4 regions of the Rhodococcus sp. NPDC004095 genome follow, and region 3 is predicted to be linked to each of the others. Evidence: riboswitches for the same ligand, from Rfam matches in the RefSeq annotation. Region 3 holds a riboswitch; each other region holds the start of a gene.
What was found. A riboswitch is a leader RNA that binds a small molecule or an ion and turns the genes downstream of it on or off. The one in region 3 is predicted to bind S-adenosylmethionine.

Region 1 (5,524 bases), on a different contig from region 3:
CCGCGGACGGCGGTACGGAGCGCCGCGCTACGACCGGGTGCAGGCACCTCCGCGGATCCACGGCGCGGTACCGCGCCGGCGGCCGCGACCCCGACCGGTTCCCGGATCAACGTGTCAGACATGGGCCTTCACCTCCACGGTCTCGTCCTGCGATGTGGCATTCGGGTTCGTGGCGTTCGGGGACGTGGCGTTCGGGGCGGCGCCGACGGCGGCCGCACCTCGCCTGCCTGCCGCTCGGCGGCCGCCGTCGACGATCCGCGGATCGATCAGCGGATACAGCAGATCGACGGCGAGATTGACGAGCACGAACACCAGCGAACTGAACACGACGACGCCCTGCACCACCGGAATGTCCTGGGCCATCACCGACGTCTGGGTCAGCCGGCCGAGCCCGGCGCGGGAGAAGACCGTCTCCACGACCACTGACCCCGCGAGCAGCGTCCCGACCAGCACGCCGGCGATGGTGAAGGCCGGGATGCTCGACAGCCGCAACGCATGCCGGGTCTGGATCTGCCGGCGGGACGCTCCCTTCGCCCGTGCTGCCTCGATGAACGGCTGCCGCCAGGTGGTCTGCAGGCTGGCCGCGAGCACCTGCGCGATGACCGCACCCGTCGGCAGCGCCAGGGTGATCGCGGGCAGCACCAGGTGGGAGAGGCCACCGTCGCCGAACGCGGGGAACAGCTTGAGGCGGAACGAGAACACCTGCAGCAGAATCAATCCGACCCAGAATGTGGGGACCGCGACACCGAGCGGCGGCAGCGAGAACAGCACGCTGCGCAACCGGGTCGATCGCGTGTAGGTGGCGAGGAACGCGACCGTCGTGCCGAACACGACGGCGAGCACCAGAGCGGTGAACGCCAGTGCCAGAGTGTTGGGCACGGCCGAGGCGATCGCATCGGTCACCGACTGTCCGGTGGAGATGGACGTACCGAAGTCACCCCGGACCGCACCCGAGAGCGCGTTCCAGTACTGCACCCACACCGGCTGGTCCAACCCGTATCGGGCCTGCAGCTGCGCGACCGCATCGCCATCGATCGAGGCACCACTCGCTGCGGCGGAGTCCACCGCCATGCTCACCGGGTCGGACGGCAACAGGTACAGCACGACGAACGACACGGTGAAGGCCGCCCACAGCACGCCGATCGCCTGCAGCACACGGGATCCGAGATATCGAGTCATCGGCTACTCGCTGAGCCAGGTGTCGAAGAACTGCAGGCGTGCGGATGCCTCGAACTTGAGGTCCTGCACGGTGGCACCGGCACCGATGGCCTGGGACAGCTCGACGGTGGGAAGCCACAATCCGTTGTCGAGGACCAACTGCTGCGCCCTCTCGATCAGCTCTCCCCGCTGCGCCGGCTCGGTGGTCCGCAGCTGGGCGGCCAGCACCTCGTCGAGCTCCGGGATCGGGCCGCGGGCGTTGAGGTTTCGGCCGTCGATCCCGAAGGCGGTGCGCAGGATGTCACCGTCCGCCCGGGTGCTGTTGTAGTAGGTGGAGTCGTAGTCCTTGCTCGTCTGCCGGGCCGTCTGCTCCGCGGTCGAGACGAGCTCGAGCCGCAGGTCGATGCCCACGGCCCGCAGCTGCTGCTGGACGAGCTCGAGGATGGCCTGGTTGCCGGCGAACACGGAGCTGAAGGTGACCGAGAAGCTCAGCGGGGTGCCGTCCTTGGCGCGGATACCGTCCGGGCCGGGCTTCCAGCCGGCCTCGTCCAGGATCTTCTTCGCGGCATCCGGGTCGTAGGTGACGTCGGAGAGTGCGACGTAGTCGGGAGTGCGGGAGGCGAGCGAGCTGGTGGCCGGCCGGAAGTCCGGGCCGAGCACCGTGTCCACGAGCTCCTGCCGGTTAATCGCGGGCACGATCGCGGCGCGGACGGCCGGGTCGGTGAGCACGCCACGGGTCACGTTCGGCTGGAAGCCGAAGGGGATGCCGGGGTTCGGTGCGGTGAGGATGCGGCCGCCTGCGCCCTCGATCTGCGGCGCGTCCTGCGGAAGCGCATCCGAGACGGCATCGAGCTGGCCGGACGCCAGCGATCCACTGCGCACGCCGGATTCGGGCACGATGGTGAACTCGATCTTGTCGAGATAGGCCTCGTCGTCGTGCGCGAACACGTCCGAACCCCAGGCGTAGCCGGCGCGCTTGGCGAGGGTTGCCGACTTGTCCTGGACGTAGCTCTCGTAGACGAACGGGCCGGTACCGGACAGGTTGCCCGCGCACCGCTGCTCCGCGGTCTTCGCGACGTCGGTATCGGACAGGAAGCCGAGCTGCACCGTGGAAGTGGCCTGCAGGAACTGCGAATTCGGCGACGAGAAGCCGACCTGCACGGTGCGTGGGTCCACCACGGTGGCGCCGGTGTAGCCCGACAGGTAGCTGGCAGCCAGAGGCGCCTTCGCCCCGGTCAGTGCGTTCAGGATCGAGTCGAAGTTCTTCTTGACCGACTCCGCGGTGAACGCGGAGCCGTCGCTGAAGGTCACCCCGTCGCGCAGGTGAAACGTGAACGAGGTCGCGTCGGCATTGACGTCCCAGCTCTCCGCGAGCCACGGCTTCGGTTCTCCGGTCTCGGGGTCCTGGTCGGTGAGCGAATCGACCACCTGCCGGGCCACGTAGATCGTTTGGTTGGAACCGGATTGGGCCGGGTCCGCGCAGGTCGGGGCGCCCGAAAGCCCGTACCGCAGGGTGCCGCCCGCATGTGGGGTACCGGCATCGGTCCCGCCGGCCGCGTCGGCGGACCCGCACGCGGTCAGGCCCGCGGTCAGCGCCGCGGATGCGGCCAACGCGAGCGCGGCTCGACGCCGGGGAAGGGCAGAAGTTGACGACAAGAACACCGAGGGCTCCATTTTCTCTACACGCACAGATCGCTGCACGGCGCCGGGGCACCGCGTGTGCGGTGCCCCGGCACCGAAACGGGGGCTGATCCGATCAGGACTTCAGGGCGAACGAGGCTGTGGACGAACAGGTTCCGGAAGCGACACGGCACAGGTCGATGTGCAGCCGCGCCCATGCGGTCACGAATCCGGTCACGCCGACTCCTCCATCGTTCCCGGCAGTAGCACCCTCACCTGCGGACAGGGGGTTGCTGCGACGTCGTCGAGCCGGGTCTCTCGGTCGCTCTGGATGGTCGGTGCCGATGTTAATGATCCACCTGTCCCTGACAAAGCCTTAACGTCAGCGCGATCGAAACACTTCTCCGAGATGCCATGTCGATACGCTGGAGTCGGTTGATCGCCCGAGGGTGTGCGCCTCGCGCGCATCTGCGCGACGTCACCTTCGGAAATCGCATCCGGCTGTCACCGATGTCTCGGTACATGGCCGTCGCCGGTGTTCCCGGCGACTGGGCCTGAACCCCACGCTCGACCCGCGAAACGAAACGAGCAGGCCGAGCAGATCCACGAATCTGGTCAATCTGTCGGACACCCGAAGTAGAATTCGAACATGAGTTCGACAATCGGGGGCGGGGGAGTTGGCCAGGTGGAACACCACCTGGCCGCCCTCGATGCCGCCGTCGACGGCCTGCTCGGGGTGGGACTGGTCGGACTGTCGGACGGTGACGTTGTAGAAGTGATGCAGCGGTTCGAGACGTCGCTGAGGAAGGCCTCCTCGGTCGGGAACCGGCTCGTCGTCGAGGCCGGCGAACGCTCACTTCCGGGAACCCTGGCCTGCCGATCGGTCAACGACTTTCTGGTCCAGACGCTGCGGATCTCGGGTGGGGACGCGGCGGCACGAGTCAAACGGGCCCGCAAGACCGGGATCTGGCACACCGTCGCCGGACAGCCGATGACACCCACCTTGCCGGAAACCTCCGCCGCACTGACCGACGGCGCGATCGGTGTCGATCATGTCCGGGTGATCGCGCAGGTGATGCGCAAGGTTCCGCACGGAACCGACGTCGACAAGATCGAGGTCGCCGAACGGATCCTCGCCGACACCGCCCGCTCCACCACTCCCGAAGACGTGACGAAGATCGGCGTCCATCTGCTCGCGCACCTGGCGGCCGACGGCGACGTTCCCGACGAGAAGGATCGCAAACGACGCCGCGGGCTGCGGATCGGGAAGCAGGGCCCCGATCTCATGACGCCGGTCTCCGGACTGCTCGATCCGGAGTTGCGGGCGTTGTTGGAGCCGGTGCTGGCGAAACTCGCACGACCCGGCATGAACAACCCCGACGATCCCGAGTCGCCCAGGGGCGAAGTGGACTCGCCGGATCTCGATCGCACCGCACTCGCGAAAGCCGCTGCACGCGACACCCGTACCACGGTGCAACGCAACCACGACGCACTGAAAGTCGCACTACGACAACTACTGTCATCGGGTGTGCTGGGTGCTCATCGCGGATTGCCGGTGACCGCGATCATCACCATGACCTTGCGGCAACTCGAAGAAGCGACCGGGATCGTGACCACCGCCTCCGGTGGCATCGTCCCGATCGCCGACGCCCTCCGTATGGCAGAGAACGCACACCCGGTGCTCGTGTTGTTCGACCATCGAGGCCGGCCGCTGCACCTGGGGCGGTCGAAGCGACTCGCATCCGGCGACCAGCGGTTGGCATTGATCGCAGCGTCCGGTGGCTGCACCCGCCCCGGCTGCGACGCACCCGCCTCGATGACCGCCGTCCATCACATCCGTGAGTGGAAGGACGACGGGCGCACCGACATCACCAACGAGGACCTCGCCTGCGATGCCTGCCACGCCCTCGTCCACGACGGACCGGGCGGCTGGAAGACCCGCACCGCACCCGACGGCACCGAGCACGCCGGGCGTACCGAGTGGATCGCACCGAGACACATCGACCCGGAACAAAGACCGAGGGTCAATCACAGACACCACCTCGACGAGATCATCGCCGAGTCCGTCAAACACGCCCGCGCCCGCCGCGAAGCCGAAGTGCGCGAACATCACCACCGCTGGCACCGCTACGGGATGAGCGGTGTTGACGATGGTGGAGGTGACGACGACGCGCCGTGACCCGAGGTCGCCCACTCCGGGCGGAAGCAACGGTCACCCAGCGGAACCGGCTATCCGACGGTGACGGGGTGCGCCGGAACAGGCAGACCGAGGTTGTCGCGCAGTGTCGTGCCCGTGTACTCGGTACGCAGGACGCCGCGATCCTGCAGGTGCGGCACGACCTGATCGACGAACTCGTCGAGGCCCGTGGGTACCAGGTGCGAACCGATGATGAAGCCGTCGGATCCGTCGCTGCGCACGAAGGTGTCGATCTGCTCGGCGATCTGTGCGGCGGTCCCGACGATCGGGCCGCGCTCGAACTGATCGGCCACGGTCTCGCGCAGTGTCAGCTTCTTCTCCTCCGACACCGCACGGAGTTTCGCCACGGTGTCGAAGCGGTCCTGGTGGATGAACGCGCGGCCCTGGATGATCGGCGGTGCCTCCGGGTCGGGGTCGATGTCGGGGATCGGCCCGTCCGGGTCGCACGCCGACAGGTCTCGGTTCCACAACTGCTCGAGCAGGATCAATGCGGTCTGGCCGGTGACCTGCTGGTCGCGGATCTCCAGGTACTTCTCGCGGGCGTCGGCT
Region 2 (5,524 bases), on a different contig from region 3:
TGTCAGGTGCCCGAGACGAGGGGCCGGTGGAGCCGTCACACCCGCCGAGGACGTTCGCCGCCACCACGCACCATTCCTCGGTGTCGATCGGCGCGCCGGGTCCGACCTGCTCGTTCCACCAGCCGGCGACGGGCAAGCCCGGTCCCGCCTCGCCGGTGACGTGGGAATCGCCGGTCAGGGCATGCTCGACCAGCACGATGTTGTCGCGGGCCGGGGTCGGCGTGCCCCAGCACTGGACGGCGAGGACGACGTCGGGGAGCGCGACACCGTTCTCGAGGTGCAACGGTCCGATGTCGATCGCGATCCGTGTCCCGTCCGTCGGGAGTGGCCATCGCGCTCCCGACGCTGCAGGCGCGGGCTGCCCGTTGGGTGCGGAGCGTACGGACGGCGGGTCGGTCACAGACACGTTTTCGATGCTAACGATTTGGTGTTGAGGGCGCCACGACCACGCGCGTGTCGTGACATCCGCCCGCCGGGACGGGCCCGGTGTGGGCTGTCTAGCGGACGCGGCAGTCGGTGCGGTGTGCCCTGGCCAGTGCCATCGTCTCGCCGAGCAGGGTGGTGACCCACGCCGCCTCGGTGAGGAATCCGTCGTGACCGTCCTTCGAGTTCACCACCCGCAAACCCTCGCATCCGGCGAGGTGGGTGGCGATCTCCCGCTGCTGCCACAGCGGGTAGAGCCGGTCCGAGTCGACGCCGCCGACGATGGTCGGGACGGTGCAGGAGGCCAGTGCCGCCTCGACGCCGCCGCGACCGCGACCGATGTCGTGGCGGTTCATCGCCTCGGTCAGCAACACGTAGGTGCCCGGGTCGAAACGGGCCACCAGCTTGTCGGCCTGGTGCTCGAGGTAGCTCTGAACGGCGTAGCGGCCGCCGTCGAGCGGGTTCTCGCCCTGCTGGGCGTTGTTCGCGAAGCGCGCGTCGAGTTCGCTCTCCGTGCGGTAGGTCAGGTGCGCGATCCTGCGCGCGATACGCAGCCCGGCCTCGGGTCTGCGGCCGGTGCCGTGGTAGTCGCCGCCCAGCCAGTCCGGATCGGAGGTGACAGCTGCGATCTGGGTGGTCTGCGTGCCGATCTGATCCGCCGTCGCGCGGGCGCCCACGGCCAGGACGAGTGCGGCCGCCACCCGCTCCGGCTGGCCGACGATCCACTCCAGGGTGCGCATGCCGCCCATCGACCCGCCGAGCACCGCGGCGAACCGTTCGATGCCGAGCCGGTCCGCGAGCGCCACCTCGGCGGCCACCTGGTCGCGGATGGAGATCGCCGGGAACCGGGATCCCCACGGTTGGCCGTCCGGGGCGATCGAGCCAGGGCCGGTGGTGCCGCGGCAACCGCCGAGCACATTGGTGGCCAGCACGCACCACTCGTCGGTGTCGATGGGCGCGCCGGGGCCGACCATGCCGTCCCACCACCCGGGCGAGGGGTTGTCGGCGTCGGCAGGCCCGGTCACGTGTGAGTCACCGGTCAGTGCGTGCTCGACGAGCACCACGTTGTCGCGGGTCTTGTTCGGTTCGCCCCACACCTGCACGGCCAGAGTGACGTCGGGGAGCACCGCGCCGCTCTCGAGCGTCACCGCGCCGATGGAGACGGACGTCAGCCGCCCGTCCGGCGACGGGAATCCCTCGTGGGACCCGGCCGGACGGGCGCCCGAAACGGAACCGATCGTCAAGATGCCGCCGCCGCGAAACCGGTTTCGAGGTCGGCCAGGATGTCGTCGATGCCCTCGATGCCGACCGCCAGGCGAACCAGGCCCGGGGTGACGCCGGACGCCAGCTGCTCCTCCGCGCTCAGCTGGGCGTGGGTGGTCGACGCGGGGTGGATGACGAGTGAGCGCACGTCGCCGATGTTAGCGACGTGGCTGTGCAGGGTCAGGGCGTCGACGAACTTCTTGCCCGCCTCGACACCGCCGGCGAGTTCGAACGCGACGATCGCGCCCGCGCCCTTCGGGGCCAGCTTCTGGGCTCGCTCGTACCAGGGCGAGCTGGGCAGACCGGCATAGGAGACCGAGGTGACCTCGTCCCGGCCCTGCAGGAACTCGGCAACCGCGGTGGCGTTCTGCACGTGCCGCTCGATGCGCAGGCTCAGGGTCTCGATGCCCTGGCTGATCAGGAACGCGTTGAACGGCGAGACCGCCGACCCGAGATCGCGGAGCAGCTGGACCCGCGCCTTGAGGGCGTAGGCCGGCGCACCGAGGTCGGCGAACACGACGCCGTGGTAGCTCGGGTCCGGGGTGGTGAAGCCGGGGTGGCGACCCTGAGTCCAGTCGAAGGTGCCGCCGTCGACGATGACACCGGCGATCGCGGTGCCGTGGCCGCCCAGGTACTTCGTCGCCGAGTGCACGACGATGTCGGCGCCGTGCTCGAGCGGGCGCAGCAGGTACGGGGTGGCGACGGTGTTGTCGACGATCAGCGGGATGCCGGCGGCGTGCCCGACCTCGGAGATGCCGGGGATGTCGAGGACGTCGTTGCGCGGGTTCGCGATGGACTCGCCGTAGAACGCGACCGTGTTCGGGCGGATCGCGGCCTTCCACTGCTCCAGGTCGTCCGGATCCTCGACGAAGGTGACCTCGATGCCGAGCTTCGGCAGCGTGTAGTGAAAGAGGTTGTAGGTGCCGCCGTACAAGCTCGGGCTGGACACCACGTGGCTGCCGGCGCCCGCGATGTTCAGCAGCGCGAAGGTCGACGCGGCCTGACCGGAGGACAGCAGCAGCGAGGCCACGCCGCCCTCGAGCGCGGTGATCCGCTGCTCGACCGCGTCCTGCGTCGGGTTCATGATCCGGGTGTAGATGTTGCCCGGCTCGGCGAGCCCGAACAGCGCGGCGGCGTGGTCGGTGTTGTCGAACGTGTACGAGGTGGTCTGGTAGATCGGCAGCGCGCGTGCCTTGGTGGTGGCGTCCGATGTCTGGCCGGCGTGGATCTGCTTGGTCTCGAAGGTCCAGTTGGCGGTCGGATCGGTTGCGTTCTCGCTCATGAGTTGGCTCTGCTCCAAGAGTGTCGGGAGATGAGGCGCGGCAAGGGCGCCCGGGGCTGGCTGGGGCCTATCTGCGACAACAACACATGGTGAAACCTCCGGTGGGTCGTGGCCCGGTTGGTGGGTCCGTCCCAGCGGACCCGCGCTTGTCCTCCGTTCCGGAGGACCAGGTCATCACCCGGGGCACCCCACCGCGGATGGAGGGTTGCCGACCAGCGAGCCGGGGCTTGGCACTGGCACTCATGACCTGGCAGCGATCTTAGCGGTACCGGTCACACCCTCGACAACGGGTTCGGTTCACGCGGGCAGCAATTCTGCGATCAGCGCCTCGACGAGGGCGCGGATCTCGTCCCGGACCGGGCGGACGTCGTCGAGGCCCTTGCCTGCGGGGTCGTCGACGGCCCAGTCGCGGTAGCTGACGCCGGGAAACCACGGACAGGTGTCCCCGCAACCCATGGTGATCACCACGTCGGACGTCTGCACCGCGTCGGTGGTGAGGACCTTCGGGCTCTGCGCGGAAATGTCGATCCCGACCTCCGCCATCGCGGCCACGGCGGCCGGGTTGACGGACTTCGCCGGTGCGCTGCCCGCCGACCTGACCTCGATCGCGTCCCCTGCGAGGTGTGTCAGGAAGGCGGCGGCCATCTGGGAGCGGCCGGCGTTGTGGACGCAGACGAACAGGACGCTGGGTGTCATGCGGGCACCTTTCGGGAGAATCGCCCACGCAGGGCGAGCGAGACGTAGACGAGCCCGACCAGGACCGGGACCTCGATCAGGGGACCGACCACACCGGCCAGCGCCTGCCCAGAGTTCGCGCCGTAGGTGGCGATCGCGACGGCGATGGCGAGTTCGAAATTGTTGCCGGCGGCGGTGAACGCCAGCGTGGTCGTGCGTGCGTAGCCGAGTCCGAGGGCGGCGCCCAGCAGGTAGCCGCCGCCCCACATGATCGCGAAGTAGGCGAGCAGGGGGATGGCAATCCGCACCACGTCCCACGGGTGGGAGGTGATCTGGTCGCCCTGCAGCGCGAAGAGCACCACGATTGTGAAGAGCAGTCCGTACAGGGCCCACGGGCCGATCCTCGGCAGGAAAGTCGACTCGTACCAGTCGCGGCCCCTGGCCTTCTCTCCGTAGCGGCGTGTGAGGTAGCCGGCAACCAGTGGCAGACCGAGGAAGATCAGCACCGACTTCGCGATCTGCCAGGGCGAGGCGTCGATGGTGGTCTGCTCGAAACCCAGCCAACCGGGCAGCACCGACAGGTAGAACCAGCCGAGGACGGCGAACATGATCACCTGGAAGACCGAGTTGATCGCCACCAGCACGGCGGCAGCCTCGCGGTCGCCGCAGGCCAGGTCGTTCCAGATGACCACCATCGCGATGCAGCGGGCCAGGCCCACGATGATCAGTCCGGTTCGGTACTCGGGCAGATCCGGCAGGAAGATCCAGGCGAGGGCGAACATCAGCGCCGGCCCGAGAACCCAGTTCAGGAGCAGGGAGCCGACGAGGAGCCTGCGGTCCCCGGTGACGGAGCCCAGGCGGTCGTAGCGGACCTTCGCCAGGACCGGATACATCATGATCAGCAGGCCGAGGGCGATCGGCAGCGAGATGCCGTCGACCTGCACCTTCTCGATCGCGGTGTTCATCCCCGGGATCGCGCGGCCGAGAACGAGTCCGGCGACCATGGCGGCGCCGATCCAGACGGGCAGGTAGCGGTCGAGGGTGGAGAGCCTGCCGACCGGAGTTGCCGTGGTCACCGGTGTGCGCACGCGGTCAGCAGCACGACGTGGAGGACGCCGCGGTGCCGCAGCAGGTGCCGCCCGAGTTCTCCTCGCCGGCGGCGAGCAGTTGCGGGCTGGTGCCGAAGGTGTCCGAGTCGGCGAGGACGGTGTAGACCTCCCATTTCTCGCCGGCCGGGCCGGTCACCCACACCTTGTCCTGGGTGGCGAAGCAGCAGGTGGTGTTCATCTCCTCCTCGGTGAACAGGCCCTCTCCGGACAGGCGGGCGATCTCCTGGTGCACCCGCTCGGTCGACTCGACCTCGACGCCGAGGTGGTTGATGGTGCCGCCCTTGCCGGGGTTCTCCAGCAGCACCAGTTTGAGGGGCGGCTCGGTGATCGCGAAGTTCGCGTAGCCGGGCTTGCGCTTCGCGGGTGCGGTGCCGAAAAGCTTGGAGTAGAACGTGATCGCCTGGTCGAGGTCGTCGACGTTGAGGGCGAGCTGGGCGCGGGACATGGCGGCCTCCTCGAAGTGCCAACCTTTGTGGCATATGTCGAATTACTGCGGAGCCCAGGGTGCGCCACCTTCTTGACATATGTCAAGAGGCTGGGATGATCGGACTCATGCCCAAGGCGCTGCCCGTGCTCGACGTCACCGCACCGATCTGCTGCGCACCGGTGTCCGCCACTCCGATCTCCGACGACGACGCGTTGCAGCTCGCGCTACGGCTCAAGGCGCTCGCGGACCCCGTCCGTGTCAAGCTGCTCTCGCTGCTCCTGACCGCCCCCGACGCGGAGATGTGCACCGGGGACCTCGCCGTCCCGCTGAACGTCGCCGAGTCCA
Region 3 (5,524 bases):
CGATGTGATCATCTGCGCGACCGGGTACCAGATGAGCTTCCCGTTCTTCGACGATCCGGCGCTGCAACCCGATGCGCGGCACCGCTTCCCGCTGTTCAAGCGGATCGTGCGGCCCGGGGTGGACAACCTGTTCTTCATGGGGCTGGCGCAGGCATCGCCGACGATCGTCAACCTCGCCGAGCAGCAGAGCAAACTCGTCGCCGGAATCCTGGCCGGCACATACGCGTTGCCCTCCGTCGCCGAGATGAACCGGATCGTCGAGGCCGACGAGGGTGCCAGCCTCGCCCAGTACTACCAGGCGCCGCGGCACACCATTCAGGTCGACTTCGCTCGCTACGTTCGTGACCTGACGAAGGAGATCGACGCCGGCCGGAAGCGGGTCAGAGCTTCCGCAGTCGTAGCCGGTTGATGGAGTGGTCGGCGTCCTTGCGCAGCACCAGGGTTGCGCGGGGGCGGGTCGGCAGGATGTTCTCCACCAGGTTCGGCCGGTTGATCGAGTTCCAGATGTCCTCGGCAGCGATCGTCGCGTGTGCGTCGGACAGGTTCGAGTAGTGGTGGAAGTGGGCGTTCGGGTCCGCGAACGCCGTCTTGCGCAGCGCCAGGAATCGTTTGATGTACCAGCGCTCGATGTCCTCCACCTTCGCGTCGACGTAGATCGAGAAGTCGAACAGGTCCGAGACCATCAGCCGGGGCCCGGTCTGCAGGACGTTCAGTCCCTCCAGGATCAGGATGTCGGGCTGGCGGATCAGGTGGTACTGGCCGGGCACCACGTCGTAGGATCGGTGCGAATAGACCGGCGCGGCAACCTCTTCCGCCCCCGACTTGACCTCGGTGACGAAGCGGAGCAACTTGCGTCGGTCATAGCTCTCCGGAAAACCCTTGCGGTGCATGATGCCGCGCCGGGTCAGTTCTGCTGTCGGGTAGAGGAACCCGTCGGTGGTCACCAGGTCCACCCGAGGGTGGTGGTCCCAGCGGGCGAGCAGGGCCTGCAGGACGCGGGCGGTGGTGGACTTGCCGACCGCGACCGACCCGGCCACCCCGATCACGAACGGCACCTGACGGTCCGGGTGCTTCTCGCCGAGGAACGTCGCGGTCGCGGCGAACAGGCGCTGCCGGGCGGCGACCTGCAGGTGGATCAGCCGGGACAGCGGCAGGTACACCTCGGCGACCTCGTCGAGGTCGATCTGCTCGCCGAGGCCGCGCATGCCCTGGAGCTCTTCCTCCGTGAGCACGAGCGGTGTCGACTTGCGCAGTGTCCGCCACTGCTTTCGGTCGAATTCGACGTACGGGCTGCTTTCGCTCACCCTCGCCATGCGCGCGTCCCGGCCTCGATCTGCATAGGGGAATTGTGCGCGTCCCCACACCGGAGCGCCGCGCCGGGTCCGGACACTAGGGTTCACAGGTATGGACGCCGCCACCTTCGTACGCGAGTATCTGCTGCTCGGACTCGGTTTCGATCGCATCGAGGAGGGGTTCGTCGACGCCTTCACCGGTGACCCGGCGTTGCGGCGTCAGGTGGACAACGCGCCGCCTCCCGAGCCCCGCGAACTGGCCCGCCGCGCCGCGCACCTGCGGGGTGAACTGCCGAACGTAGACCTGCCAGCCGATCGCGCGGAGTTCCTCGACGTCCATCTGCGCGCACTCGAATGCTCGGCCCGCACGTTCGCGGGGGAGAAGATCGGCTTCGTCGACGAGGTTCACGCCTACTTCGACGTGCGGATCGAACCGGGGTCGGTCGAGGACTACCGGGACGCGCACCGGGCGATGGACGAGGTGCTCGCCGGTGACGGGAACCAGCCGCTGGCCCAGCGACTTCAGGCGCACCGTGCGGCCGACGAGATCCCACCGGAACGGCTCGCCGACTGTGTCGAGGCGTTCTCGTCCGCACTGCGCGACCTGGTGCGGGCCCGCTACCCGCTCCCGGAGACCGAACGCGTCGAGTACGAGGTGGTCGGCGACAAGCCCTGGTCGGGCTTCAACTACTACCTCGGCAACTACCGGTCCAAGGTCGCGATCAACTCGGACCTCAAGCAGCACATGGCGAATCTGCCGCATCTGATCGCGCACGAGGCATACCCGGGACACCACACCGAGCACTGCCGCAAGGAAGCAGGCCTGGTCGACGCCGGCCAGATCGAACACACCATCTTCCTGGTCAACACCCCACAGTGCCTGATGGCGGAGGGGCTCGCGGACCTCGCGCTCGGTGCGATCGTCGGGCGCGGGAGCGGAGCCGGCGGGGTGACCCAGGGGCAGGGATGGGGGAAGTGGGCGCAGGAGATCTACGCCGACCTCGGGCTGCGGTTCGACGGCGAGCGTGCGGAGGCGCTGTCGAACGCGTCCTCGAAGCTGCTCGGGGTGCGGCAGGACGCGGCGCTGCTGCTGCACGATCGGGGTCGTTCGCACGACGACGTCGCGCAGTTCCTGCAGACGTGGAACCTCACCACCCCGGAACGGGCCCGGCAGTCCCTGCGGTTCCTGTCGTCGCCGTTGTGGCGGGCCTACACCTCCACCTATGTGGAGGGGTATCGCCTGCTCGGATCGTGGCTCGACCGCGGCGGGAACGCCGAGGAGCGCTCCGAACGGTTCCGGCGGCTGCTCGACGAGCCGCTCATCCCGTCCGGTTTGCGCTGACCGGGGTTCGGTCGCATACACTGGGGCCGCTTCACGAGTGCCGTCGCCAAGCCCCGACTGGACGGCCGCCAACCCCACGCTCGCGGGTGGCTCGGGTGACGAAGTGGCCGACACCGACCGGTGCCGGCACGAGCGCCCCCGGGATTCCGGGAGGCCCGAGGAACTCGGGAGTTTCACATGCCCCATCCGTCCAACGACGTTCCGGCCGTCGACCACCGCTGCACCAGCTACGGGCCCGGTCACCAGGTGCACTTCATCCACGCCCGCAAGAGCTGGGAGGACGAGCGGTCGATCGACGTCCTCGCCGTGGTGCAGTCCGACGGTCTGATCCGACTGGAATGGCCCGACGAAGTGGTGGTTCGCTGGCACCACGACGCGCGTCGACTCGCGGCCGCGCTGCGGCGCACCGGCGGCTTCGCCCGCTGGAAGTTGGGGTGGCACGCGCTGGCGGTGCCGTCCGGCCCCGGAGGGAACCTCCTGTTCAACCTCGCCGCTCCGCAGCAGGCCGCCGTCTGTGGAGCGTCGCGGGTGGCGCCCTCAGCCGCGCGGTGACCAGCCCTCGGGGCCGGGGCCGAGGACGGCGAAGGATCCGACGTGCCCGCGGGAGAGTTTGACGCGGCGGGCCAGCAGCCACGCGTCGCCGCGCCGGATCCAGGTGTCGTGGTAGTCGCCGAGGGTCTGGAAGGTCACGCCCGCGCGCTCACCGGTTCCGAGGTGCAGATCCGAGACGTACGCGCGGCTGGTCGCGGTGTCCCCGTCGACGTCGACGACGACATTGCCGAGCAGGTGCTGCGTCGGCCCGCAGGCGTCCAGGAACGACCGGATGCTTGAGACCATCTCGACGCGACCATCCAGCTCGCCGGTGCCCAGGTTCGCGGTCGCGTCCGGGAGGACCAGGTGGTCGAGGGCCTCCCAGGCGCGGTCGTCCATCGCACGGGCGATCAAGGTCAGGGCGCGGGTGATCGCGCGTTCGGCGAGCAGATCGTCGAGGGTCATCCGTGTGCTCCCGAGGTTGGTGGCGGGTGGGATCGCCGTGGACGTTAACCGCGGCCGTGCCGGTGCCGGCGGCCCGTCCCGGCGATCGGGACGGTGCCGCGGGTCTCGTTCCCGGGAACCCGTGGTTGGGGGTCACTGACCTGGCCCTACAATGAGACCTGCCCCTGCCCGGCCTTTCGCTTGGAGATCCCTCGATGACCGCTGTGCCCAGCACCGACGTGAACAACGCTTCGCTCGCCGAACTCGACCCCGAGGTCGCCGCGGCAATGAACGGTGAGCTGGCCCGTCAGCGCGACACCCTGGAAATGATCGCCTCGGAGAACTTCGTTCCCCGCGCGGTGCTGCAGGCCCAGGGCAGCGTGCTGACCAACAAGTACGCCGAGGGCTACCCCGGCCGCCGCTACTACGGCGGCTGCGAGCACGTCGACGTCGTCGAGAACCTCGCGCGTGAGCGCGCCAAGGCCGTCTTCGGTGCGGAGTTCGCGAACGTGCAGCCGCATGCCGGCGCGCAGGCCAACGCCGCGGTGCTGATGGCGCTGATGAACCCGGGCGAGAAGCTGCTCGGCATGGACCTCGCGCACGGCGGTCACCTCACGCACGGCATGAAGCTCAACTTCTCCGGCAAGCTGTACCAGGTCGCGTCGTACGGCGTCCGCGAGGACACCCACGTCGTCGACATGGACAAGGTCCGCGAGATCGCCCTCGCCGAGCGTCCCCAGGTCCTGATCGCAGGCTGGTCCGCCTACCCGCGGCACCTCGACTTCGCGGCGTTCCGGTCGATCGCGGACGAGATCGACGCCAAGCTGTGGGTCGACATGGCGCACTTCGCCGGCCTCGTCGCCGCCGGTCTGCACCCGTCGCCGGTGCCGCACGCCGACGTCGTCTCCACCACCGTCCACAAGACCCTCGGCGGTCCGCGCTCGGGCATGATCCTCGCCAAGCAGGAGTGGGCCAAGAAGCTGAACTCCGCGGTGTTCCCCGGCCAGCAGGGCGGGCCGCTGATGCACGCGATCGCCGCGAAGGCCGTCGCGATGAAGATCGCAGGCACCGAGGAGTTCAAGAACCGGCAGGAGCGCACCCTCGCCGGCGCGAAGATCCTCGCCGAGCGTCTCGGTGGTTCCGACGTCGCCGGTAACGGCATCTCCGTCCTCACCGGCGGCACCGACGTGCACCTGGTGCTGGTGGACCTGCGCAACTCCGAGCTCGACGGCCAGCAGGGCGAGGACCTGCTCCACGAGATCGGCATCACCGTCAACCGCAACGCCGTGCCGTTCGACCCGCGCCCGCCGATGAACCCGTCGGGCCTGCGAATCGGCACCCCGGCGCTGGCCACCCGTGGCTTCGGCGATGCCGAGTTCGCCGAGGTCGCCGACATCATCGCCACCGCCCTCGCGAACGGTCAGGACTCCGACATCACCGCCCTGCGCGCGCGGGTGTCCAAGCTGGCCCTCGACTTCCCGCTCTACGACGGGCTCGAGGACTGGGGCATGCTCTCCAAGAACGTCTAGTTGTCACCGCCGAAACGGCCCGCACCCCTCGGGGTGTGGGCCGTTTCGGCGTTCCGTGGGGATGCGTCGAGTTCCGGAGCCGTCGCCGGACGGGCCCGGTGATCCGGGGGCCCGCTTAACCCAACGTTCACCGTGTTGCTGCCGCACGGGCGTGTGAGTTGGACGTAGCGTTCCGTTCAACGGGTGACAGGGGAAGTTGCCCGTCCGGGAGGTTCGAGTCGTGACTGACTTCGTTCAGGGCGAGGGGACCGGCGCCCGGTCCCCGTGGGTCGCAGACCCACCCGGACCGACCGGCCCAGCGAACCGCCGCCTGCGCGGGCGCCGTGCAGGTGTAGGAGCCACCGTGACCGCAAACCGCTCCGTCCGCACCTACGTCCTCGACACCT
Region 4 (5,524 bases), on a different contig from region 3:
TCGCCGGCCAGCTCGGCACCGGGGTGGTGGACGAAGCTCGGCCACTCCGCACCGGTCACGGGTGCGAAGTGGGCGGGCTGTTCCTGCGTGGTGCGCAGCGCCGGCAAGGTCGGGGCGGGCCGAATGCCGGCACCGGCGAGCAGGGTTCGGGTCCAGGCACCCGCCGCGAGGACGACGTGCCGAGCCCGGACAACACCGACGTCGGTGACCACGTCGACGCCCGATCCGGTGCCGTGGATCTCGCGGACCGCGTGGCGATACCGGACGTCGGCGCCGGCCCGCTGCGCCGCCAGCTGCAGCGCACGCACCGCCCGATCCGCGTGCAGCCGTCCCGCCCCGGGATGGTGGAGCACGGCGGTGTCGAATCGCATTCCGGTCCAGCGTTTCTCCGCTTCCGCCGGTCCGAGAAGTTCGTGTGGGACGCCCAGTTCCGAGAGCGTTCGGGCACGGGCCGCCACCGCCACGGGATTGCCGTGGTCGACTGCCCCGGTGAGGGTGAGCACATCGGTACCGCTGATCTCCTCCAGTTCCCGCCACAGCGGCAACGCACTCCCTGCGAGCACGGTGTGGAACTCGTCGTCGTACGCCTGCCGGTAGATCCGGGAGGTGCCGTGGGACGCCCCGCGCCGGTGGTCCGGTTCGAACTGCTCGAGCAACACCACCGACCGGCCCCGCGCGGCCGACCGCCACGCCGAGGCCGAACCGATGACGCCACCACCGACGACCACGACGTCCACCGGGCCCTGCACCTGGGTCATGTTCTCTCCCTGCTCGTCTTCTCGCCGCTGGTATCGGGACTACTGCTTCTTCGGCAGGCCCGGTGGGTTGATCTGCGAGGATTCGACCGCCTCGCTGCTGATGCCCCAGCGGTCCAGAACCTGGGCGTAGGTGCCGTTGTCGATGAGATGATTGACGGCGGCGTGGATCGCGCCGATCAGGCCGTTGTCCTTCTTCGTCAGGACGGCGATCTCCCCTTGCAGGTCGTAGCCCGCTCCCGAGAAGGTGCCTGCGACCTCGGTCTCGCCGGTCTGCAGGGCGTGGAACGCCGACGACGGGTTGGGGCCGACGTACGCGTCGATCCGGCCCGAGCCGAGTGCGAGGTAATAGTCGGTTGCCTGCTGGTAGTATAGGATCTCGGCGGGTTCGAGCCCGGCCTTGACGTTCTGTTCGTTCCACGCGACGAGCAGCGCCTCCTGGTTGGTCCCGGAGCCGACGCCGATCTTCAGGCCCGCGATGTCCTTCGGACCGGAGAACGTGATGCCGCTGCCCTTCTTCACCTCGACGGCGAGACTGTCGAGCCGGTAGGTGGCGAAGTCGTACTTCTCCTTGCGCTCCTCGGTGACGGTGACGTTGGAGATGAACGTGTCGGCCTCACCGGAGTCGATCCGGACGAAGTTCTGCGCCCAGTCCGCGGCTGTCAGTTCGACGTCGAGGCCGAGGACGTCACCGATCAGGTGGGCGAAGTCGGTCTCCGATCCGATGATCGTCTTGTCGTCGTCGGCGTAGAAGCGCAGCGGCGGTGCCGTGCCTGCCGACCCGGTGACGATCAGCTTCCCCCGGTCCCGGATGGCCTGCGGCACCTGTGCCGCGATCTTGGGGACCTCGTCGGTGGTGATGCGGTTCTGCTCGGCCGTCAGGTTGTAGCCGGCGGCGGTGGCCGCGTCGGTCTCGGCGGCATCGCTCGAACTGCACGCGGAGCCCGCCAGCAGGGCGACGGCGGTCAGTGCCGAGGCGAACAGCCTCGTGTGGCGGGTGAGGGCGGACATCATTTCCTTCCAGGGTCTTTCGCGATGGATGAGGGGTCAGAGCACTCGGGCCAGGAAGGCCCGGGTGCGTTCGTGAGTGGGTCGGTCCAGCACCGCGTCCGGCGGGCCCTGCTCGACGATCACACCGTCGTCCATGAACACGACGGTGTCGGCGACCTCGCGAGCGAACCCGATCTCGTGGGTCACGATCACCAGCGTCGCACCGCCGACGGCGAGGTCACGGATCACCTCGAGGACCTCACCGACCAGTTCGGGATCCAGCGCCGAGGTGGGCTCGTCGAACAGGATCACCTTGGGGCGCAACGCGAGTGCACGCGCGATCGCGACACGTTGTTGTTGTCCCCCGGACAGCTGCTTCGGATACCGGTCGGCCTTGTCGGCGACCCCGACCCGCTCGAGCAGCTGCCGCGCCAGGGCCGTCACCTCGGCGCGGTCGCGGCGCTGCGCGGACACCGGAGCCTCGATCACGTTCTCCAGGACGGTCAGGTGCGGGAAGAGGTTGAAACTCTGGAACACGAACCCGATCCGGGACCGCTGTCGCAGCGCCTCTCGGTCGGACAGTTCGTGCAGGGTGTTGCCGCGGCGGCGGTACCCGATCAGTTCTCCGTCGATTCGGATCGTGCCGCGGTCGACCTTCTCGAGGTGGTTCAGGGTGCGCAGGAGGGTCGACTTCCCGGAGCCCGACGGCCCGAGGATCACCGTCACCTCCCCCGTGCGAACCGACAGATCCACGCCTCTGAGCACTTCGAGCGCGCCGAAGGCCTTGTGCACGCCCCGCACGTCGACGGCGTATGGGCCACCGATGGCGGTCATCGGGTGGCCCCTCTCGGCGCGCCGGTACTGCCGTCACGGATCTCCCGGTACTTGGCGACGACCTTCTGCCACGGCGTGAGTGGCAGCGCTCGGGCGGATCCGCGGGCGTAGTGCCGTTCGATGTAGTACTGGCCGACGGACAGCACGGTGGTCAGGACGATGTACCAGACGGTCGCGACCATCAGCAGCGGCACCACCCGGCCGTTGCGACCGAAGATCACCTGGACCTGGTAGAACAGCTCGGCGATCGCCATCGTCGACACGATCGAGGTGCCCTTGAAGAGGCTGATGACCTCGTTCGCCGCGTTCGGAAGAATCGACCGCATCGCCTGCGGCAGAACGATTTTGAACAGCTGACGGGTCCGCGGGATACCGAGTGCGTTGGCGGCCTCGATCTGGCCGTGGTCCACGGAGATGATGCCCGCGCGGATGATCTCGGCGGAGTAGGCCGCCTGGTGCAGCGCGAGGCCGATGACCGCGGCGGTGAACCCGGAGATCACGCCGGTGACGTTGAACTCGAGGAATCCCGGGCCGAAGGGAATGCCGAGGGACATCGTCTGGTAGAGGTAGGCGATGTTGAACCAGAACAGCAGCTGCACGATCAGTGGAATCGAGCGGAACGCCCAGACGTAGATCCACGAGATCACTTGCAGTACCGGGTTGTTCGACAGCCTCGCCACGGCGAGCAGCACGCCGATCCCGAACCCGAGGACGGTGCCCCAGATGGTGAGTTCGATCGTCGTCCACAGCGCGGACAGCACCGACGGGGCGGTGAAGTACCGCGCGAACGTCGCCCAGTCCCAGCCCGGGTTGACCACCAGTCCGTGCACGAACTGCGCGACCAGGACCAGCGCCGCCGCTGCGACGACCCAACGCCAGGGATGGCGGGTGGGAGCGACGCGCAGGTCGGCGTCGTCGGACGATTCGGCCACTGCCGCCTGCGGCGGACTCGTGGCCGGGGCGCTCACGAGCGCACTCCGGAGTCGGACATCGAGAAGCCTTTCACGGGTCGGGACCGGGCGCTCGTCGCAGCCCTGTCGCGGAGTCCATCGGTCCCGGCGGTAGCACCCGCACCCACACTCGGGGGGGGTTGCTGCGACGTCGTCGATCCGGGTCTCTCGGTCGCTCTTGATGGTCAACACTCGAGCTGTACTGTCCCGCAACCAGATCCCGCGGTCACCTATTGCGTTCGAGCTGATCCGAATGGCGAAGACGACTGTGTGCCGTGCGACATCCGGCGCGTCCGAGCCGACGTGCGGGTCTCCGGGCGCGCACAATGGGGCCATGGCGAACACCGACGAGAAGACCCCCGGTTGGACGTATCTGATGGACATGGACGGGGTCCTGGTGCACGAGGAGCACCTGGTACCGGGCGCCGACGCGTTCCTCTCGGAACTGCAGGAGTCCGGAACTCCGTTCGTCGTGCTCACCAACAACTCGATTCGCACCCCGCGTGACCTGCGGGCACGACTCCTGCAGTCCGGCCTGGACATCCCGGAGAAGTCGATCTGGACGTCCGCCCTCGCGACGGCGACCTTCCTGCACAATCAGCGGCCGAACGGCACCGCCTACGTCGTGGGCGAGTCCGGGTTGACCACCGCGCTGCACGACATCGGGTACGTGCTCACCGACAACGATCCCGACTACGTGGTGCTCGGCGAGACGCGCACCTACTCGTTCGAGGCGATCACCACCGCGATCCGCCTCGTCGAGCGCGGTGCCCGGTTCATCGCGACCAACCCGGACGCCACCGGCCCTTCGCGTGACGGCTCGCTGCCCGCGACCGGTTCGGTGGCCGCGCTGATCACCCGCGCGACGGGCCGCGAGCCGTACTACGTCGGCAAGCCGAACCCGCTGATGATGCGCTCGGCGCTGCGGGCGATCGGCTCCCACTCCGAGCACACCCTGATGATCGGCGACCGGATGGACACCGACATCGTCTCCGGCCTCGAGGCGGGCCTGCAGACGATCCTGGTGCTCACCGGCATCTCCAGCCGCGAGACCGTCGAGGCGTTCCCCTACCGCCCGACCCTGGTGCTGAACTCGGTTGCCGAACTCGTCGGCCGCACCCAGGACCCCTTCGCCTGAGGTTCCCTAATGTCACATTCGCTCACTCAGCGATCCCCAATGTGACATCAGGGAACCAGGGGCGGGGGTCAGCGGAGCGGGAGCGGGCGTCCTGCGACGACGAGGATCACCGACTCGGACTCGGCGGCGACGGCGGCGTTGAGCCGGCCGAGGGCGTCGCGGAAGCGGCGGCCGGAGGGCGTCGCCGGGACGACGCCGCTGCCGACCTCGTTGCTCACCGCGACGACGGGCACCGTCGCCGTGCGCCACGCGACGAGTAGGGCTTCGACGTCGGCCTGCACTGCCACCCAACCGGATTCGTCGTCCCACGCGCCGTGGCGGTCGATCCGGCGGGTGAGCCAGGTACCGAGGCAGTCCACGAGGACCGGACCGGTAGCGGACCCCAGCGCCCCGCAGAGGTCGTCGGTCTCGACGGTGCGCCAGGAGGCGGGACGCGACGCCCGGTGCGCGGCGATCCGGGCCGCCCACTCCGCGTCGTCGCCGGGCGGACCGCCGGTGGCCAGGAAGGTGACGTCGTCACGGTCGGCGAGCAGACGCTCCGCGTGGGTGGACTTGCCCGCGCGAGCGCCGCCGAGCACGAGGGTCCGTCGAGGTCGGTCCGGACGCGCCGTCACCGCACCCACCACGACGGTTGCGCCGTCGTCGAGCACCCGAACACCCCAGGGCCGCAACCGGTCCGGCAGGTCGACCGGGTTGTGGTGACTCAGGTGGACGGCGATCACGTCGGTGCCCTCGACGACCGCCTCGGCCTCGCGCAGCGCGGCCAGCGCCCGCGGGAAGGTGCGCAGGTCGAGGTGGTCGGGTTCGTGGTCGACGAGGTCGCCGAAGGTCTCCTCGAGGAACACCGCGTCGTACCG

Region 1: another riboswitch for S-adenosylmethionine. It lies ahead of ACWEPG_RS23805 (putative leader peptide); the one in region 3 lies ahead of ACWEPG_RS06700 (hypothetical protein).
Region 2: another riboswitch for S-adenosylmethionine. It lies ahead of ACWEPG_RS22575 (bifunctional o-acetylhomoserine/o-acetylserine sulfhydrylase); the one in region 3 lies ahead of ACWEPG_RS06700 (hypothetical protein).
Region 4: another riboswitch for S-adenosylmethionine. It lies ahead of ACWEPG_RS23850 (amino acid ABC transporter permease); the one in region 3 lies ahead of ACWEPG_RS06700 (hypothetical protein).

The regions. Positions count from the first base shown of each region.
Region 1 is NZ_JBSGGS010000015.1:9,648-15,171, forward strand. It holds gene ACWEPG_RS23790 (ABC transporter permease) at 1-122, opposite strand, end outside; gene ACWEPG_RS23795 (ABC transporter permease) at 115-1,179, opposite strand; gene ACWEPG_RS23800 (ABC transporter substrate-binding protein) at 1,183-2,832, opposite strand; gene ACWEPG_RS23805 (putative leader peptide) at 2,915-3,016, opposite strand; SAM riboswitch class I at 3,024-3,116, opposite strand; gene ACWEPG_RS23810 (DUF222 domain-containing protein) at 3,428-4,957, shown strand; gene ACWEPG_RS23815 (NtaA/DmoA family FMN-dependent monooxygenase) at 5,008-5,524, opposite strand, start outside.
Region 2 is NZ_JBSGGS010000013.1:10,879-16,402, reverse strand. It holds gene metX (homoserine O-acetyltransferase MetX) at 1-406, opposite strand, end outside; gene metX (homoserine O-acetyltransferase MetX) at 498-1,667, opposite strand; gene ACWEPG_RS22575 (bifunctional o-acetylhomoserine/o-acetylserine sulfhydrylase) at 1,664-2,968, opposite strand; SAM riboswitch class IV at 3,106-3,216, opposite strand; gene ACWEPG_RS22570 (arsenate reductase ArsC) at 3,266-3,664, opposite strand; gene arsB (ACR3 family arsenite efflux transporter) at 3,661-4,731, opposite strand; gene ACWEPG_RS22560 (ArsI/CadI family heavy metal resistance metalloenzyme) at 4,736-5,197, opposite strand; gene ACWEPG_RS22555 (Rv2640c family ArsR-like transcriptional regulator) at 5,305-5,524, shown strand, end outside.
Region 3 is NZ_JBSGGS010000003.1:127,106-132,629, reverse strand. It holds gene ACWEPG_RS06715 (flavin-containing monooxygenase) at 1-409, shown strand, start outside; gene coaA (type I pantothenate kinase) at 381-1,313, opposite strand; gene ACWEPG_RS06705 (DUF885 domain-containing protein) at 1,405-2,634, shown strand; SAM riboswitch class IV at 2,664-2,773, shown strand; gene ACWEPG_RS06700 (hypothetical protein) at 2,812-3,186, shown strand; gene ACWEPG_RS06695 (nuclear transport factor 2 family protein) at 3,172-3,630, opposite strand; gene glyA (serine hydroxymethyltransferase) at 3,825-5,138, shown strand; gene ACWEPG_RS06685 (PhoH family protein) at 5,482-5,524, shown strand, end outside.
Region 4 is NZ_JBSGGS010000015.1:19,266-24,789, forward strand. It holds gene ACWEPG_RS23835 (FAD-dependent oxidoreductase) at 1-758, opposite strand, end outside; gene ACWEPG_RS23840 (ABC transporter substrate-binding protein) at 798-1,766, opposite strand; gene ACWEPG_RS23845 (amino acid ABC transporter ATP-binding protein) at 1,803-2,579, opposite strand; gene ACWEPG_RS23850 (amino acid ABC transporter permease) at 2,576-3,547, opposite strand; SAM riboswitch class I at 3,623-3,717, opposite strand; gene ACWEPG_RS23855 (HAD-IIA family hydrolase) at 3,864-4,667, shown strand; gene ACWEPG_RS23860 (bifunctional adenosylcobinamide kinase/adenosylcobinamide-phosphate guanylyltransferase) at 4,736-5,524, opposite strand, start outside.